DNA from 4 places in the Micromonospora sp. C28ISP2-4 genome. Region 3 is predicted to be linked to each of the others. Evidence: riboswitches for the same ligand, from Rfam matches in the RefSeq annotation. Region 3 holds a riboswitch; each other region holds the start of a gene.

Region 1 (4,445 bases), on a different contig from region 3:
GGGTCAGCGGTTCCCCGCCCTCCGGGGTGAAGTCGGCGAAGGCCCGCCAGACGCCGGGGCCGCCGAGCGGCGAGGCGACCCGCCAGGTGCCGTCGCCGGTCATCTCCGGGTGGACGTGCCGGAACCCGGACAGGTCCCGGCGGGCGACGATCAGGTGCATTCGCTTGTCGTGGGCCACCTCGAACCGGGTGACCGGTGCGCCGTCCGGGCCGGTGATCCGGAAGGCGAACTGCCCGGCCGGGGCGGCGGCGGGCTGGAAGGTGTAGCCGCGTTCGGAGACGAGCAGCCCGCCGGGCAGGTGCGCGGAGGCGCCGCTCTCGTCACCGTGGCCGGTGTCGCCGGCCCCGTGGTCGTTGTCGCTGTCGTCGTGGCGGGTCTCGGCGGCCGGGGCGACGGGATCGGCAAGGTTGCCGATCCCGTACGCCGCGCCGAACACCGCCACGAGGCCGAGGGCGAAGCCGCTGAGCTTCGTCGCCGTGTTCATGGTGTCTCCTCGGTTGTCGCGGGTCCGTCGGACCCGTCACGCACCGACGAGGTCGTAGCCGGCCTCGTCGACCGCCGCGCGGACCGCGTCCGCGTCCAGCGGGTTCTGACTGGTGACTGTGACCCGGCCGCTGGCCAGGTCGACCTGGACGTCGGTGACGCCCGGCAGCGCGCTCAGCTCGGTGCTCACCGAGTTGACGCAGTGCCCGCAGGTCATGCCGCTCACCTGGTAGGTGGTCTCCATCTCGCCCTCCGATCTGATACCCCCCAGGGGTACGTTCGGAACGTTAGCATACCCCCGAGGGGTACGCTATCCTCGGTTTCATGACCGCGCCGTCCAGCCCGACCCGGGGCTACACCGCCAGCAAGGACCAACTCCTCGCCCGGCTCCGCCGGATCGAGGGCCAGGTCCGTGGCATCGAGAAGATGGTCGAGGACGACCGCTACTGCATCGACGTGCTGACGCAGATCTCGGCCATCCAGGCGGCGCTGGACAAGGTCGGGCTGGGCCTGCTCGACGGGCACGCCCGGCACTGCATGCACGAGGGCGCCGCCGAGGGCCGGGCCGACGAGATGGCGACCGAGATGATGGCCGCCGTCGGCCGCCTGATGAAGCGCGGCTGAGCGGGGACCTCCGGCCTACCGGCGACACCGGCCGGGCCGGTCTGACCCGCGCCGCGCGTGTCACCGGCCACGGCGTCCGGGAGCGCCCCGCCGGGCTGCCTACCATGGCCGGGCGACGCCCCGGACGTGGACGACACGTCCGCCCCGGCCCGGTGACCGGACCGGTCCGGCGGACCAGGCGTCGCCGCGACCGTTGGGAGAGACGCCATGGGTGCCGACCACACCCACCCCGCGCCCGCCGCGCCGCCGGGGGTACGACGGCTGCTCGTCGCCGTGGTGGTGCCGCTGTTCGCGCTCACCGTGATCGCGGCGCTGGTGCTCTGGCCGCGGCAGGACCGGGAACCGGTCGGCGGCGCGGACGTCCCCCGCTACCACGGCACCGTGACCCGGCTGGTCACCGAGCCCTGCCCGCCCACCCCGGAGGCCCCGGACGGCGGCGGTGGCCCCTGCGGCACCGTGACGGTGACCGCCGAGCAGGGCCCGGACGCGGGCCGGCAGGTCGAGACGCCGATCCCGGCCGGGCCGGGCGCGCCCCGGGTCGCGGTCGGCGACGAGGTCGTCCTGGTCGAACTGACCGACCCGGCCGACCCGGCGGTGAAGTCCTACAACATCGCCGAGCACCAGCGCGGTACGCCGCTGATCTGGCTGATGGTGCTCTTCGCCGCCGCGATCGTGGCGTTCGGCCGCTGGCGCGGGCTCGCCGCGCTCGGCGGCCTGGTGGCCAGCTTCGCCATCCTGCTCGGCTTCGTGCTGCCGGGCATCGGCGCCGGCCAGCCCCCGCTTCTGGTGGCGATCGTGGGCGCCGCGTTGATCATGTTCGTGGTGCTGTACCTGACCCACGGGATCACCGCGCAGACGTCGGTGGCGGTGCTCGGCACGCTCGGCAGTCTGGTGGTCACCGGCGTGCTCGGCCTGCTCGCCACGTCCGCCACCCACCTGACCGGCTTCGGCAGCGAGGACGCCACCACGCTGTCCATGTTCCAGGGCGACGTGGACCTGCACGGGCTGCTGCTGGCCGGCATCATCATCGGCTCGCTGGGCGTACTGGACGACGTCACGGTCACCCAGGCGGCCACCGTCACCGAGCTGGCGCACGCCAACCCCGGCCTGTCCCGCCGGCAGCTCTACCGGGCGGCGACCCGGGTGGGCCGGGCCCACATCGCGTCCACCGTCAACACGATCGTGCTGGCGTACGCGGGCGCCTCGCTGCCGCTGCTGCTCCTGCTGGTCGCCGACTCCCGCCCGGTGAGCGAGATCCTGACGAGCGAGTTCCTCGCCCAGGAGATCGTCCGCAGCGCGGTCGCCACGCTCGGCCTGATCGCCGCCGTACCGCTGACGACCGGACTGGCCGCGGTCGTGACCACCGCCGGACGGCGCTCGCGCGGCGCGGAGCCGGCGCCGCCCGCGCCCCGGCCGCCGACCGGACGGGACGACGCGCTGGAGGCGCTCGGCGGCGGGAAGAGCACGGAGGCCGCATGGTGACACTCCGCAGCGTGACCATCGATTTCAAACGCGACGCTGGTCACGGTGCGCCACGGCGAAATCTCGCTATTGGTCGGCTTCCGGACGTAGATCCTCAGGAGTGCTGTCGGGTAACCTCGCTGCCGGTCACCGCCGAAGGCGCGCACCGGCGCCAGCGGTGCCGCCGCCCAATCGCCCGCGGGCGAGCCGGGGAACCAGGTACATGGGGTGAATCCGCGACAGCGGTAGGGGCCACTTCCGTCCCGAACCCGTCAGCTAACCCGGTCGGCGGCCGACGGAAGGGAACACTGTGACGGCACCCCTGCGCCGCTGGCTGACACCCGTGGTGGCCGTGCTGGCCTCGCTAGCAGTGCTGGCCGGGCCGACCCCGGCGACCGCGGCACCCACCGCGGCGGCCCCCGGCACCCCCTCGGGCCACGAGGAGGACGGCGAACCGCCGCTGATCACCGAGGCGATCGACGCGGCCAACCGGAACTTCCTCCAGGCCAAGGCGAAGCTCGCCAAGTCGCAGGACCGCCAGCGGCGGCTGGCGGCCGAGGTGAAGACGGCACAGGCCGAGCTCGACGCGCTCAGCCCGCAGGTCAACCAGCTCGCCGCCCAGTCCTACCGGACCGGCCGGATGGGCGCGATGGCGATGCTGCTGGAGAGCAACTCGCCCGACTCGTTCGTCCGCCGGGTCAACGCCCTGGACGAGCTGAACCTCCTCAACGCGCAGCGCCTGGCCGCCATCAACGCGGTCAAGACGCGCGCCGAGCAGGCCAAGATCGCGCTCGACGCCGAGGTGCGCGAGCAGGAGAAGCAGAAGAACGCGATGGAGCGCGAGAAGGTGCAGGCCGAGCGCGCGCTGAAGCTCGTCGGCGGTCTCGGCTTCACCGGCGGCCTGGTCTCCGCCACCTCACCGGTCGCCAAGATCGCCCCCGGCCGCACCGCCGACGGCGGATGGAAGGCCGAGTCGTGCAGCGAGGACGACCCGACCACCTCGGGCTGCGTCACCCCGCGCACGCTGCACGCGTACAAGGAGGTCCGCCGCGCGGGCTTCAAGCGCTTCGTGGGCTGCTACCGGCCCGGCGGGCCGTGGGAGCACCCCAAGGGCAAGGCGTGCGACTGGTCGTTGCAGAACAGCGGCTTCGCGCCCTGGCACAACAACGACACCCGCCGGTACGGCAACGAGGTCGCCGCCTTCCTCATCCGCAACGCCGACCGGCTGGGCATCTACTACGTCATCTGGAACCGGCAGATCTGGTTCCCGGCCACCGGCTGGAGTTCGTACAGCGGACCGTCGAACCACACCGACCACGTCCACATGTCGCTGCTCTGACCCGGACACAGTGAAAGGGGCCGCCCTCGGGCGGCCCCTTTTCCGTCTTCCCTGCGGGTCAGCCGGCCAGCGCCGGGTCGGCGGGCGCCGCCGGAGCGGGCAGCGGGGCCGGGGCCTGCGCCACCGTCCGCACCTCGCCGCCGGCGAGCCGGTACGACATGCCCACCACCGTGCACTGCCCCGCAGCCACCCGCTCGGCCAGGACGGCGGACCGGGCCAGCAGCGTCTCGACGGTCTGCGCGATGTGCACGTCGACGATGCCGTCGAGGTCCTCGACGCCCTGGCGGGCGGCGCGCAGCAGGCTGGGCGAGACCGCGTCCACCACCGCGCCCAGGTGCCCGAGCTGGGCGGCGCCGGTCCGGAACCCCTCCCGGGCGGCCTGGACCGCGCCGCACGAGTCGTGCCCGAGCACCACCACGAGCGGGGTGCCGAGCACTGTGACGGCGTACTCGACGCTGCCGAGCACCTCCGGCCCGGCGGTGTGCCCGGCCGTGCGCACCACGAAGAGGTCGCCGAGACCGCGATCGAAGATGATCTC
Region 2 (4,445 bases), on a different contig from region 3:
TGCTCCGGGTAGGCCCGCCCGTACACCGGGATGGTGGCCTTGCCGGGCCGCGGCGTCACGACGAAGCCGGTGGCCCACTTGGCCGTCGGCGCGGAGGCCGGGTTGAGGAACCACGCCTTCTGGCCGAGGTACCAGATCGCCGTCCAGTCACCCTGGCGGCCGGCGAGGGCGTACGTCTGGCCGGCCGAGGCGCGGGCGCCGTGGTCGGAGATGTACATGGTGTCCGGCGTGCCGTCCGGGCGCAGCCCGAGGTCGTTGACGAGCGGGGCGTCCGGGCTCGGCGCGGTCCGCAGGATCACGGCCGAGGAACCGCGCGACGGGCACGGCTCGGCCGGCGGCCGGGGCGTCGGGACGCCGGGCGGCTGCTGGTTGCAGCCGGTGAACGCGGGCCGGTTGGTGGCGAAGTCCGGGTCGATGGTGACCAGGCCGGTCCGGGGCGTGCCGGTGCCGCGGAACGGCGCCTTCATCAGGTCGAAGTAGTGCGACCAGTCCCAGTACGGTCCCGGGTCCCAGTGCATGCCGCCCACGTTGGCGGCGGTGATGCCGGGCACGTTGTCGTGGCCGATGATGTGCTGGCGGTCCATCGGGATGCCGAGCTTCAGCGCCAGGTAGCGCACCAGCTTGGCGGAGGTGCGGTACATCGCCTCGGTGTACCAGGTGCCCTGACCGGCGAAGCCCTCGTGCTCCAGGCCGATGGACTTCGCGTTGACGTACCAGTTGCCGGCGTGCCAGCCCACGTCCTTGGTCTTGATGTGCTGGGCGATGTAGCCGTCCACCGAGCGCAGCGTGTAGTGCCAGCCCAGGTAGTCGGCCCGCTTCACCAGGTCGACGCTCGGGCCGAAGTAGCCCTCGGTGTCGTGGATGACGATGTACTCGATCTTCTGCTGCTTCGGCCGGTCGCCCAGGTCGTGGTTGCCGTAGTCGCCCGGGTCGTCGCTGAGCTGCTCGTACGGCGCGGGGATCCACTCGCAGGCCAGCCGGACCGGGCACTCCAGCCCGTCCGGCCGTTCGGCGTTGCGCAGGCCGAGGCGGGCCAGGCGGGAACGGTCCGGCTGCGCGGCGGTGGCGGCGAGCGTGACCCGCTGGCCGTCGTCGGTGGTCCGGCTGGCGCCCTGGCCGAGCTGGTCGTACACCTCGTCGGCGAAGGCCGCCGCCGCGTCGGAGGTGTCCGCGCCGGAGTACCGGGCCACCGCGGCGTACCAGGCCGCCGGGTCGGTGCCGGCACCGACCGGCCCACCCAGGGCCTTCTGGTACGACGCCAGCAGCGCCGCGCCACCGCGGATGTTCGCGGCCGGGTCGGTCCGCAGCGTCCCCGCGTCGAGCCCGGTCAGCGCGGCGGCCGCGTCGAGCGTCTGGAGCGAGGCGGGCGGCAGCGGGGTCTCCCGCTGCGGCGTGGCGGCCGTGGCCGGGTCGAGCTTGAGCGGGCGGGCGTCGTCGCCGCGTGGGTCCTCGTCCTCGTCGACGTGGGCGCTGCCCGGCATGGCGAGGATGTGCGCGGCGTCGGTCAGGTGCATCGGGCCGTAGCCGCCGCTGGTGCTGGGCTGCCCGGTGTGCGTGTCCCAGCGCGACTCCAGATAGGAGACGCCGAGCAGCACGTTCTGCGGCACGCCGTACTCGGCCGCGGCGGCGGCGTATTGTTGTTGCCGGTCGCTCGCGGGCGCGGACGTGTCCGGCGCGGCTGTCACCGGGCCGGTCGTCGCCAGCGCGGTGGCTGTCGCCACGGCGGCGGCGAGCAGTATCCGTCTGCCCGACGGCGGGGCGGAGAGGTGCATCGAACCTCCTGGACAGGGATGGGGGTCACTGCGTTTCCACCCTCACTCCGCACACCCGTGAGGGTCAATACCTTTCCAGTGGGTAATCAGCCTTGAAAGAAAATTTCACCTCCGTGCGGGGTGCGGCGCCGCATCACGTACGGAGTGTCACGGCGCTGGAAGTTGCGGATCGATAACGGTGGTCCCTACTCTGGTGAATCGTCGGCCGCACGTCTCACCGTCCAACCCGGTCGGTGACGGTCCGACACCGCCGAGTCGCCTCCGGGCGAGCCGGGGAACCAGGTACCTGGGGTGAATCCGCAGCGATGCGGTAGGGCGGCTCCCTTCCCGCCCGAATCCGTCAGCTAACCCGGTAGGCGGTACGGAAGAAGGAGTACGGACGCCCGGTGGCACTCCATGCCCCGCGGCCGTCGTCGAACCGGTCGCTCGACCGGTCCACGGCTGTGCCGCGCACCCGCTGGTCCCGCTTCACCACCGCCCTCGCCGCCCTCGTCGGCACCGCAGTCGTCCTGACCGGCGGCGCCACGGCGGCACACGCCGAACCCTCGGTCGCCGAGATCGAGGCCCAGATCGACCGCGACTGGAACAAACTCGAACCGGTCATCGAACAGGTGAACGCCGTACGCGGGCAGCTCGCCGCGCGGCGCAAGCAGGCCGATGCGCTCGGCCGGCAGATCGCACCCCTCCAGGCCCGGGTGGACGCCGCGCTCGGCCAGGTCGGCGGCCTCGCCGCCGACGCCTACAAGGGCGACAACCTCTCCACAGTCAACGCGCTGCTCGGCAGCCGCTCGCCCGGTGACCTGGTGAACGGCCTGGAACTGCTCGACCGCTTCGCGCACCGCCAGCACGAACAGGTGCGCTCCGTCGCCGCGCTGCGCGACGAACTGGCGGCGAAGAAGAAGCCGCTGGACGAGATGATCGCCGGGCTGGCCCGTACCGAGGCCCAGCTCGCGGCGAAGAAGAAGCAGATCGACGCCGAGATCGCCAAGCTGGAGAAGCTGCGGCTCAAGGTGTACGGCAAGGGTGGCGGCGGCCCGCTGCGCCCGGCGCCGTGCCCGGCCGGCTACCCCGGCGGCCCGGCCGGTGCGGCGGTCAAGTTCGCCTGCGCCCAGATCGGCAAGATCTACGTCTGGGGCGCTGCCGGGCCGGACCACTTCGACTGCTCGGGCCTCACCATGGCGGCCTGGGCCAAGGGCGGCGTCTCGCTGCCGCACAACGCGCGCCAGCAGCACGGCGTGACGAAGCGGGTGAGCCGGGCCGAGTTGCGCGCCGGTGACCTCGTCTTCTACTACAGCGACCTGCACCACGTGGCGATGTACGTGGGCGACGGCTGGGTGGTGCACGCCTCCCAGTCCGGCAAGCCCATCACCATGAAGCGGGTCGACGACGGCGACATCAACAGCTACGGCCGCGTGTAAGGAAGGGCCCCCTCTTAACGCCTCAGGTAGAGGAGGGGGCCCCTATTAACAACTGCGGGCGCCGTCAGCGTGTCGGCCAGGTGCGCCAGCTCTGCCAGGACCGGCTCGGCGTCGGGCCGCGCTGCCCCTGGTAACGCGAGCCGTAGACGGCCGAGCCGTACGGGTGCTCGGCCGGCGAGGAGAGCCGGAAGATGCAGAGCTGGCCGATCTTCATGCCCGGCCAGAGCGTGATCGGCAGGTTCGCCACGTTCGACAGCTCCAGCGTGACGTGGCCGGAGAAGCCCGGGTCGATGAAGCCGGCGGTCGAGTGGGTCAGCAGACCCAGCCGCCCCAGGCTCGACTTGCCCTCCAGCCGGCCGGCGAGCTGGTCGCCCAGCGAGATCACCTCAAGCGTGGAGGCGAGTACGAACTCGCCCGGGTGCAGCACGAACGGCTGCCCCTCGGGCACCTCCACCATCGACGTCAGGTCGTCCTGCTGGACCGACGGGTCGATGTGCGTGTAGAGGTGGTTGTTGAAGACCCGGAACAGCCGGTCCAGGCGTACGTCGATGCTCGACGGCTGCACCAGCGTGGGCTCGAAGGGCTCCAGCGCGAGCGTGCCGGCCTTGATCTCGGAGACCAGGTCGCGGTCGGAGAGCAGCATCGGAACACCATAGCGACCGGTACGGGTGACCTGCGTGTCGCACTACATCTTCGTACACGTGTTCGATAGAGTGTCCACATGGCTTCCTGGTCCGAATTCGCCGCCGACGAGCCCCGCCTCGCCGACGAGATCCGCCTCCTGATGCAGCAGTACGGGCCGGGCTTCGGCTACCTCGCCACGGTCCGCGCCGACGGCGGCCCTCGGGTCCATCCCGTCTCCCCGGTGATCACCGACGACGGCCTCTGGTGCTTCGTCATCGACTCGCCGAAGCGCCGCGACCTCGAACGCGACGGCCGCTACGCGCTGCACTCGTTCCCGCCGGAGGAGAGCGACGACGAGGCGTACGTCGCGGGCCGCGCCCGGCCGGTGACCGACCCGGCCACCGTGACCCGGCTGGCCCGGATCGCCCGCGCGTCCCCGCAGGGCGACTGGCGGCTGTTCGAGTTCACGGTCGAGGCGGCGATGCTGACCCGGCGCGACCCGGTGGCCCAGCCCGGCGCCGCCCCGCCGCAGGTGAGGGTCTGGCTCGACCCGCGCGGAGCCGAGCCGGCCCGGCGGGAGCCGGTGGCCGCGGAGGCCCGGCGCGGCCGGCACGGCTTCGACACCCGCCGC
Region 3 (4,445 bases):
GTGGACGAGTCGCAGGACGTCTCGCCGATGCAGTGGCGGATGATCGGCCGGCGCGGGCGGCTGGCGTCCTGGACCGTGGTCGGTGACCCGGCGCAGACCGCCTGGACCGGCGACCCGCAGGAGCTGGACCGGGCCCGTGACCAGGCGCTGGGCCGGCGTAAGCGGCACCGCTACGAGCTGACCACCAACTACCGCAACTCGGCGGAGATCTTCGCGGTGGCGGCGGCGGAGATCCGTCGGCTCTACCCGGACCTGCCGCTGCCCGACGCGGTCCGGTCCACGGGCGTGCCGCCGATCGAGCGCACGGTGCCCGCCGCCGACCTGCCGGCGGCCACCGTCGAGGCGGCCGAGGCGCTGCTCGCGCAGGTGGAGGGCACCGTCGGCGTGATCACGCCGGTGCCGCGCCGCGACGAGGTGGCCGGCTGGCTGGGCGCGCTCGGCGCGGGCCGCCTGCAGGTCGTCACCAGCCTCCAGGCCAAGGGCATGGAGTACGACGGTGTGGTGCTGGTGGCACCGGGCGAGATCCGGGCGGACCCCGGCTCGGGCGTCCGCACGCTCTACGTGGCGCTGTCCCGGGCCACCCAGCGCCTCACCACGCTCGACCCGGTGGGGTGACCGGCCCCGCCGCCACCCACAGTTCACTTGCATACATAGCGATGTGAACATACATTGGGCCGGGCCGGTACGGGGCAGGAAGGGTGTTGGCGTGGGCGCAGGTCATGACCACAGCGGCGCGGTGGCCAACGCGGCGCACCGCCACCGGGGCCGCCTCTGGGCCGCCTTCGCGCTGCTCGCCGCCCTGATGGTGGTCGAGGCGGTCGCCGCCTTCACCACCGGCTCCCTGGCACTGCTCTCCGACGCCGGGCACATGTTCACCGACGTCCTCGGCATCGGCATGGCCCTCGCGGCGATCACCGCCACCCGCCGCGCCGGCACCGACCCGCAACGGACGTTCGGGCTCTACCGGCTGGAGGTGCTCGCCGCCCTCGCCAACGCCGTACTGCTCGGCGCCGTCGCGATCTACGTCCTGGTCGAGGCGGTGCGCCGCTTCGGCGAGCCGCCGGAGGTGCTGGCCGGCCCGATGCTCGTGGTGGCGGTGCTCGGCCTGCTCGCCAACATCGTCGCGTTCGCGCTGCTGCGCGCCGGGTCGAAGGAGAGCATCAACCTGCGCGGGGCGTACCTGGAGGTGCTCGGCGACCTGCTCGGCTCGCTCGGCGTGATCGCCGCCGCGCTGGTCATCGCGCTGACCGACTGGTGGTGGGCCGACCCGCTGGTCGCCGTCGGGATCGGCCTGTTCATCCTCCCGCGCACCTGGCGGCTCGGCCGGGCCGCGCTGCGCATCCTGGTGCAGGCCGCGCCGGAACACCTCCAGGTGACCGCCGTGCACGACCGGCTGGCCGCCGTACCCGGCGTGGCCGAGGTGCACGACCTGCACGTCTGGACGCTCACCTCGGGCATGGAGGTGGCCTCGGCGCACCTGACCACCGACCCGGGCGCGGACCCGGCCGGGGTGCTGGCCGCCGCGCGGGCCGCCCTGCACGAGGACTTCTCCATCGATCACGCCACGTTGCAGGTCGAACCCGGAGCGTCGGCCGGAGTGTGCGGACAGACCGAGTGGTGATTAGGACACACTTAAATCACTGTGGCTAATGTAGTCTTATGCCGGTTTTGCCCCGCCTAGTGGCACTGCTCCACAGAGCCGCGCCCGGGCAGCGCCGGTAGTCTCGGTCGCGACCGCACCCGCGGGCGCCACCGGCCCCGGTGGGGCGGCCGTCGCCTAATCGTCCGCAGGGACGAGCCGGGGAACCACGTACGTGGGGTGCATCCGCGTCAGCGGTAGGGATCTTCCGTCCCGAACCCGTCAGCTAACCCGGTCGGCGCTGACGGAAGGACGTGTGAATGCCCCCAGTGGCACCTGTACGAAGGACGGCCGCCCGGTTGGCGGCCCTGCTCGTCGCGACGCTGACCCTCGGCGTCGCGACCGTTCCGGCCTCCCCCGCCTCGGCGGCGCCGGCGACCGGCCTGCTCGCCGCCGCGCCCGGCGACGACGAGGGCGGCACGCCCGAACTGCGTGCCCAGCTCGACGCCGCCAGCAAGGGCTGGCTGGAGGCGAAGGCCGCGCTGAACCGGTCGGTGAGCCGCCAGAAACAACTCAACGAACAACTCAAGACGGTCGGCGCCGAGCTGGCCGTACGCGACGCCAAGGTCGGCGAGATCGCCGCGGTGGCCTACCGCAACGGCCGCCTGGGCACCGCCGGGGCGCTGCTCGGCAGCAGCAGCCCGGAGGGCTTCATGGACCGGGCCGCCGCACTGGAACAGGTAGCCGCGAACGAGGACCGTACGCTGCGCGACCTGATCACCACCCGCGACGAGGCCACCCGCACCCGCGCCCAGCTCGACGGCGAGATCCGCGAGCAGCGCAAGCAGGTGACGGTGATGGCCAAGCGCAAGGAGCAGGCCGAGCGCGCCCTGGAGGTGGCGAACGACCGGGCCTCACGCAGCAGCAGCGGCGGCGGCAGCGTCCAGGGCACCTCCAGCAAGAACGCGAAGCCGGCGCCGCGCAACTCGGACGGCTCCTGGCCGTCGGAGTCGTGCAGCGTCAACGACCCGACCCCGGCCGACGGCTGCATCACGCCGCGCACGCTGCACGCGCTGCAACAGGCCAAGGCGGCGGGCTTCACCCGGTACGTCTCCTGCCACCGGCCCAGCGGCTCGGGTGAGCACCCGAAGGGACGTGCCTGCGACTTCGCCGCGCAGAAGAACGGCTTCGGCGGCGTGGCCACCGGCGGCGACCGGACGTACGGCAACAACCTGGCCGCGTACTTCGTACGCAACGCCGACCCGCTCGCCGTGCTCTACGTGATCTGGTTCAAGCAGATCTGGCTGCCCAGCAGCGGGTGGAAGTCGTACAGCGGCGGCAACGGCGACCCGTCCAGCGACCACACCAACCACGTGCACCTGTCGGTGTACTGAGCGCCCTGCGGGCCGGCCGGATCAGGCCGGCCGGCCCTCCAGGGTCGCTCCCAGACGCGCCGCCAGGCCCAGGTGAGCCGCCCGGGCCTGGCGGAACGCGTACCCGAACAGCGGCGCCGGCGCGGTGAGCGTGATCTCCACGTCGATGCGTACCGTGCCGTCGGGCTCGTCGCGCAGCCGGGTGTGGTTGCGTACCGTCGTGGCGGGCTGCTGCCGCGCCACTGTGACGACCTCGTCCTCGCTGGCGATCAGCACGTCCGCCTGGTACGTGACCGGGAAGTGCAACGGGCCGAGCTGCAGCCGGTCGGTGATCGCGTAGCTGCCCAGCGCGCCCGGCCGGGACGGCAGCTTCCGGACCCGGACGATCAGCGGATGCAGCTCACCCTGGCGGCTCAGGTCACCCAGCAGGGCCACCGCGTCGGCCCGGCTGCACCGGGCCTGCACGGTGTAGCTGAAGCTGTCGCTGCTCTGCAAGCGGGCCCCCTCGCCGTCGTGCGTCGCGACGATCGTCCCGTACCGACGCCGGACTGGCAACGGGTAGAAGGTCCCCTGGCCGCAGGGCATGTGAACGGCGCTCAGGCGCCGGGCAGCACCTCGGGGGTGTCGTCGGCGAACCACGGCTCGGGCGCGCCGAACAGGCCGAGCAGGCCGGTCACCCAGAGCTGCCGGTGCACGAACCGGCTCGGCTCGGTGACCACGAGCTTGACGCCGCTGACCTCGCAGGTCTGGAAGCCCGCGACCATGGCGCTGATGCCGACCGAGTCGATGAACGTGACGAGCCGCATGTTCAGCTCGATCCGCGAGGGGCGACCCTTCGCGAGCACTTCGGCGATCGCTTCCCGCACCTCGTACGCGGTGTCGACGTCGATCTCCCCACGGGGCGCGATCTGGACGACACCACCCGGCCGCACCGACTTCACGATCGACAGGCTCACGCGAGCACCTCCACTCGCCCATGACGGGCGCCTCATCAGTACGCGGGCCGCGACCGAGCGTATTCCTCCGACGGCCCGGTCGCCACCCCCCGGGATGAGCAATTCGCGAACTGGGCACACCTGGGCGTACCCAATCCGGACCTCCGGGTTCCAGTTTCCCCTTCAGGGCGGACCGCGGCCAGCCGTGTGGCCGGGCGGGCCCGCCGATCCGCCGACCAGGGTAGCTGGCGCACGCACGTCCCGTGGGCACCGGTCCCGGCGCGTTCGGGTGGTTCGTCCCGTTCGTTGCCCGGGCCGCCCGTGAGCCGCGCATGGTTTGCCGGGCGCGCCGGTGGGGCACTGCCCGGGACAGGAACCCGCCGGATGGACACCGGAGTCCGAAGTGGCCGCCGGCCTTCGGCACCCGAGGAGGTAGAAGATGTTCGGATCCAACCTGCTGGACCGCCGGGGCAAGGCCGAGCGCGTCGCCGACCAGGCGTGGCAGAACCTGCTCTCCGCCGTCGGTTCCGCCGGTGACAGCGTGCGCGACGCCACCCG
Region 4 (4,445 bases), on a different contig from region 3:
CGACCACCTCCAGCGCCCGGGCGATCGAGCAGTTGGCGGTGGACCAGGAGTCACGCTGGGCGAGGAGGTCCGTCATGGCGTCGACGGTACCCTCTGGCTTAGGGTTACAGAAGTCAGCTACCTCACAGCTGGCCGGGGAAGAATCCGTGCCGGGCCAGCGGCTCGACGATCTGGTGCTCCTCGTACGACAGGTGCGACAGCAGCGTGTCCGTGAGCAGGTCCACCGCCTCCTGGAGTCCGGTGAAGTCGCCGGGCCGGCGGACCAGCTCGACGAGCGCCCGGTCCACGCTCTCCACCACCCCGTGGATCACCACGTGCTCCTCCTCCAGGCGGTCCAGCACCGCTGCCAGCCCGGCCTCGGAGCGGCGCAGGTGCGGGAAGATCGAGGCGTCCTCCAGCCCGTGGTGCTGGGTGACCATGGTGCAGTAGGCCGCGCAGTACGCCCCGAGCGTCCAGTTGTTCTGCCGCATGGTCATCTCGTTCAGTGCGGCCCGCGCCCGACCCGGCGTGACCGAGCCCTGCTTGACCTGTTCCAGCAGGTCGCGCACCTGGGCCAGCTCCTGGCGCAGGTGATCGTGCACGTCCACCAGGTGCTGCCCGGCGGCCTGTCCCCGGGCCGGGTAGACGTGTCCGGCCGGTGGCGGCGGGGCGCTCGGGCGGGTGGACTCGTCCCAGGGGCGGCGCGCGCTCAGGCGTACCCCCGGGTCGGGGGTGGGGGTGACGCCGAGCGTGCTCGGGCCGGCGGCGGTCTGCTCGTCGGGGGCCGCGCGGTCGTCGCCACCGCCGGGCGCGGTGCGCTCGGCGGCGACCAGCTCCCGCACGGCGGGCGCGACCTCCTGGCCGAAGATCTGGATCGCGCGCGGTTCGTCGCTGCCGAGGATGAACGTGGTGATGCCGTGCTCCAGCGTGAGCCCGGCCAGTTCCTCCACCCACTGCTCCGGCGGCCCGGCCAGGAAGCCGGCCGACGAGCGGGCGAACGTGCCGGTCACGTTGAGCATACGGCGGATCGCGGCCGGGTCGCGCCCGGCCGCCTCCGCGCCCTCGTCGACCAGCTTGTTCAGGGCGGGCAGCTCGTCGGGGCCCTTCGGCAGGTAGGACAGGGACGGCAGCCAGCCGTCCGCGGCGCGGCCCACCAGGCGCAGCATCCGCGGCTTGTAGGCGCCGACCCAGATGCCGACCTGGTGCGCGGGCGCCGGACCGCGCTTGGCGCCCACCACGCGGTAATGCTCGCCGTCCACGCGGATCATGCCGCGCCGGTCGGTGTCCCAGACCTCGCGGATCACCCGGATCGCCTCGTCGAGGGCGTCGACGGCGGCGCCGGGGGACAGGCGCCGCCCGCCGGTCGCCTCGATCGCGTCCCAGAACGCGCCCGCGCCGAGTCCCAGCTCGACCCGGCCGCCGGTGAGCAGGTCCAGGCTGGCGATGCTGCGGGCCAGCACCACCGGCTGGCGCAGCGGCAGGTTGAGCACGTTGCCGGCCAGGCGGATGCGCTCGGTGGCGGCGCCCACGTAGGACATGAGCGTCCACGTGTCCAGGAAGCCCGGCTGGTACGGGTGGTCCTGGAACGTGACCAGGTCCAGCCCCACCTGCTCGCAGAGCCGGGCGAGCGCCACCACCTGGTCGGGCTGCCCGGCGGCGGGGGTGAGGAACCCGCCGAAGGTCAGCTCGTGTCCGTGATCGGTCATCCGTCCCGCCCTCCCGTGATCTTGCCTGGCCCTGCCACCGTAGCGCCGTCACCGGTAGCCCGGCCGGGTGAAGAGCGTCACAAGAAGTGGACGATCGTCGCAAAACGCTCCTAGCGTCGGTTTCGTTCGCAGACGCGGACACCGCGTGCCGGAAACGCCAAATCCCGCCGCCGGCCCCGGTAACCGAACCTCGCGCGGGAGCGGGGGAACCACACGTTCCACGGTGCATCGTCACCTCGGGGTGAAGCCGCCACCGGCGGCCGGGCTCCTCGGCCCGAACCCGACAGCTCACCTCGTCGGCGTGGAGGAATCCACATGGCAACTGAATACTCAGCCCGAAGCCGCCGTACCGCGCTCGGAGCGGTGGTGGCCGGCGCCGCCGTCGGCGCCGCGGCCCTGTTCGGCCCGGCTGCTCCGGCCAGCGCGGGCGTCAACTGGGACGCGGTCGCGCGCTGCGAATCCGGCGGCAACTGGAAGATCAACACTGGTAACGGCTACTACGGCGGGCTCCAGTTCTCCCGCGCCACCTGGAACGGCTACGGCGGCAAGAAGTACGCCGCCCGCGCCGACCTGGCCAGCCGGTCCGAGCAGATCGCCGTCGCGGAGAAGGTGCTGCGCGGGCAGGGCATCGGCGCGTGGCCGGTCTGCGGCAGGAAGGGCGGCTCGGCGAGCTCCGGGTCGGCCGCGGCCGGCGAGCGGGCCACCACGAAGGCCGTCCCGCGCAAGGCCGCCCCGAAGCGGGCGGCCACGCGTAAGGCCGCGCCGCAGCGGCCCGCGACGAAGGCGGCGCCACAACCCGCGACCGGCGCCGGGACGTACGTGGTCCGGCGCGGGGACACGCTGTCGGAGATCGCCGTGGCGCAGCACGTCGACGGCGGCTGGCGTGCCCTGCACGAGCGCAACCGCGCAGTGGTCGGTGACGACCCCGGCCTGATCTTCCCCGGTCAGCGGCTGCGCCTGCGCTGAGTGGCCCTCGAACGCCCGGCCGGCCCGTCCGGCCGGGCGTTCGCTCCGTCCGCGACACGCCGCGTCGCCGGTGTCCGGCCTGCTCGCGGTGCCGGGGCGCGGCCCGCGACAGCGGGTGACCGCGATTCGTCGGAGCCGGTTGCTAGGGTCACGGTGCTCGGCTAAGACGTGAAGAAGGCGCGGAAATGACCAACGACCCGTTCTCGGCGGCCGCGAGCCTCGACGAGCTGCTGACCCGCACGCAGCAGGCGCTCACCGCGATGCGCTCCCGGGCCTCGGCGCACGCCGACGGCGAGCCGGGCGACCTGCTCCGGGCCGAGGGCACTGCCGCCGGCGGGCGGGTCCGCGCGGTCGCCGTCCAGGGTGGCCGGCTGGATTCCGTGACGGTCGACCCGGAGCTGGCCGGTGAGCCCCTCGACGTCCTCTGCGGGCATCTCGTCGCCGCCGCCAACGCCGCGCTGTCCGAGCTGGACGACCGGGTCAGCGCGTCGGCGCGGGCCGACGCCGACGCGCTCGCCGCCCGGCTCGGCAGCATGGGCGATCAGGCCGAGCTGTTCGGCCGCGCGATGCACGAGGCGGCCGCGCGGATCCACCGCGACCGCGGCACCCCGTCCCGGGCCGGGCGCCCGGCCTGACCCGACCGCACGCGCCCCGGCGCGACGCGGCGCCGCCCCGCACGCGGCGCCGACCACGCGCGACGCGGCGCCGACCACGCGCGACGCGGCGCCGACCACGCGCGACGCGGCGCCGGCCTGACACGAGGAGGCGGCCGGCCGCCGGGAGGACGACGACCGGCCGCGCCACGCCACGGTCAGCTCACTGTGACCGCGGTGTCGTCGACGACGAAGGACGTCTGCAACGAGCTGTCCTCCACGCCGCTGAACGAGATGGTCGCCGTGGTGCCCGCGAGTGACGAGATGTCGAAGGACCGCTGCACGTAGCCGGTGGCCTTGTTCAGGTTGGAGTAGGTGGCCAGCGTGGTGCTGCCCGCCTTGACGGTGAGCTTGTCGTACGCGGTGCTGGTGGTCGACTCCGCGCTGTCGACGTGCAGCCAGAAGCTCAGCGTCGCCCGGCATCCGGCCGGGATCGTCACCGACTGGCTGAGCGTGTCGGTGTGCGACGAGCCGTACCCGTCCAGCCACGCCTTGTACGAGCCGCCGTGCGCGGCCTGGCCGCTGTCCGTGGTGATGACGCCGGACGAGGCGCTCCAGCTCACGTTGCCCGACTCGAAGCCCGGGTTGGCGAGCTTGTTGCCGGAGCAGCCGCCCGACGGCGGGGTGGTCGTGGTGCTCGGCGTGGGCGTCGGGGTGCCGCCGGCGCAGGTCGGCTCACCGGACTGGGCCGGCACGCTGACGGCGGTCCACGCCGCCTTCACCGCGTTGAACTCGGCGCAGCTGCTCGGGTAGAGGTTCTTCGCCGCCTGCAACGTCCACACGCGGTACTTCAGGTAGGACGAGGACGACGTCTTCAGCAGCATCGCGTTGTACATGATCTTCATGGCCTTCTGGATGCCGAGGCCGGTCACGCTGCTGCCGTTGCAGGTCGAGCTGGACGGCTGCCCGTTGGTCGGGCTGCTGCCGTTGGCCAGCAGGTAGAACCAGTGGTTGCCCGGGCCGGCCGCGGCGTGCACCTCGGTCGACGGGATGCTGCTGGAGTAGCAGTTCGGGTCGCCGAGCGCTGACGGGTTGTACATGTTGCGGATCGGGCCGGAGCCGACCAGGTTGATCTTCTCGCCGACCAGGAAGTCCGGCGCGTCGTAGCTGGACGGCTCGTTGGCGAACCACTCGGTGGCCG

Evidence for each region. Region 3 has a riboswitch for cyclic di-AMP ahead of Q3W68_RS27555 (hypothetical protein). Riboswitches for the same ligand answer to the same signal wherever they lie in the genome.
Region 1: it holds a riboswitch for cyclic di-AMP, as region 3 does, so the genes downstream of both, Q3W68_RS05600 (hypothetical protein) here and Q3W68_RS27555 (hypothetical protein) in region 3, are expected to answer to the same signal.
Region 2: it holds a riboswitch for cyclic di-AMP, as region 3 does, so the genes downstream of both, Q3W68_RS07985 (NlpC/P60 family protein) here and Q3W68_RS27555 (hypothetical protein) in region 3, are expected to answer to the same signal.
Region 4: it holds a riboswitch for cyclic di-AMP, as region 3 does, so the genes downstream of both, Q3W68_RS17140 (transglycosylase family protein) here and Q3W68_RS27555 (hypothetical protein) in region 3, are expected to answer to the same signal.

The regions. Positions count from the first base shown of each region.
Region 1 is NZ_JAUMKG010000001.1:1,168,849-1,173,293, forward strand. Features, by position in the region: gene Q3W68_RS05580 (hypothetical protein) at 1-484, opposite strand, end outside; gene Q3W68_RS05585 (heavy-metal-associated domain-containing protein) at 521-727, opposite strand; gene Q3W68_RS05590 (metal-sensitive transcriptional regulator) at 808-1,107, shown strand; gene Q3W68_RS05595 (YibE/F family protein) at 1,315-2,589, shown strand; cyclic di-AMP (ydaO/yuaA leader) riboswitch at 2,744-2,875, shown strand; gene Q3W68_RS05600 (hypothetical protein) at 2,879-3,907, shown strand; gene Q3W68_RS05605 (carbonic anhydrase) at 3,966-4,445, opposite strand, start outside.
Region 2 is NZ_JAUMKG010000001.1:1,645,843-1,650,287, reverse strand. Features, by position in the region: gene Q3W68_RS07990 (N-acetylmuramoyl-L-alanine amidase) at 1-1,772, opposite strand, end outside; cyclic di-AMP (ydaO/yuaA leader) riboswitch at 2,011-2,145, shown strand; gene Q3W68_RS07985 (NlpC/P60 family protein) at 2,159-3,190, shown strand; gene dcd (dCTP deaminase) at 3,255-3,833, opposite strand; gene Q3W68_RS07975 (pyridoxamine 5'-phosphate oxidase family protein) at 3,912-4,445, shown strand, end outside.
Region 3 is NZ_JAUMKG010000010.1:31,034-35,478, forward strand. Features, by position in the region: gene Q3W68_RS27545 (AAA family ATPase) at 1-615, shown strand, start outside; gene Q3W68_RS27550 (cation diffusion facilitator family transporter) at 707-1,621, shown strand; cyclic di-AMP (ydaO/yuaA leader) riboswitch at 1,765-1,895, shown strand; gene Q3W68_RS27555 (hypothetical protein) at 1,900-2,973, shown strand; gene Q3W68_RS27560 (SRPBCC family protein) at 2,995-3,447, opposite strand; gene Q3W68_RS27565 (STAS domain-containing protein) at 3,549-3,908, opposite strand; gene Q3W68_RS27570 (hypothetical protein) at 4,327-4,445, shown strand, end outside.
Region 4 is NZ_JAUMKG010000004.1:211,302-215,746, forward strand. Features, by position in the region: gene Q3W68_RS17130 (helix-turn-helix domain-containing protein) at 1-76, opposite strand, end outside; gene Q3W68_RS17135 (LLM class flavin-dependent oxidoreductase) at 123-1,685, opposite strand; cyclic di-AMP (ydaO/yuaA leader) riboswitch at 1,857-2,002, shown strand; gene Q3W68_RS17140 (transglycosylase family protein) at 2,001-2,651, shown strand; gene Q3W68_RS17145 (YbaB/EbfC family nucleoid-associated protein) at 2,837-3,286, shown strand; gene Q3W68_RS17150 (M4 family metallopeptidase) at 3,463-4,445, opposite strand, start outside.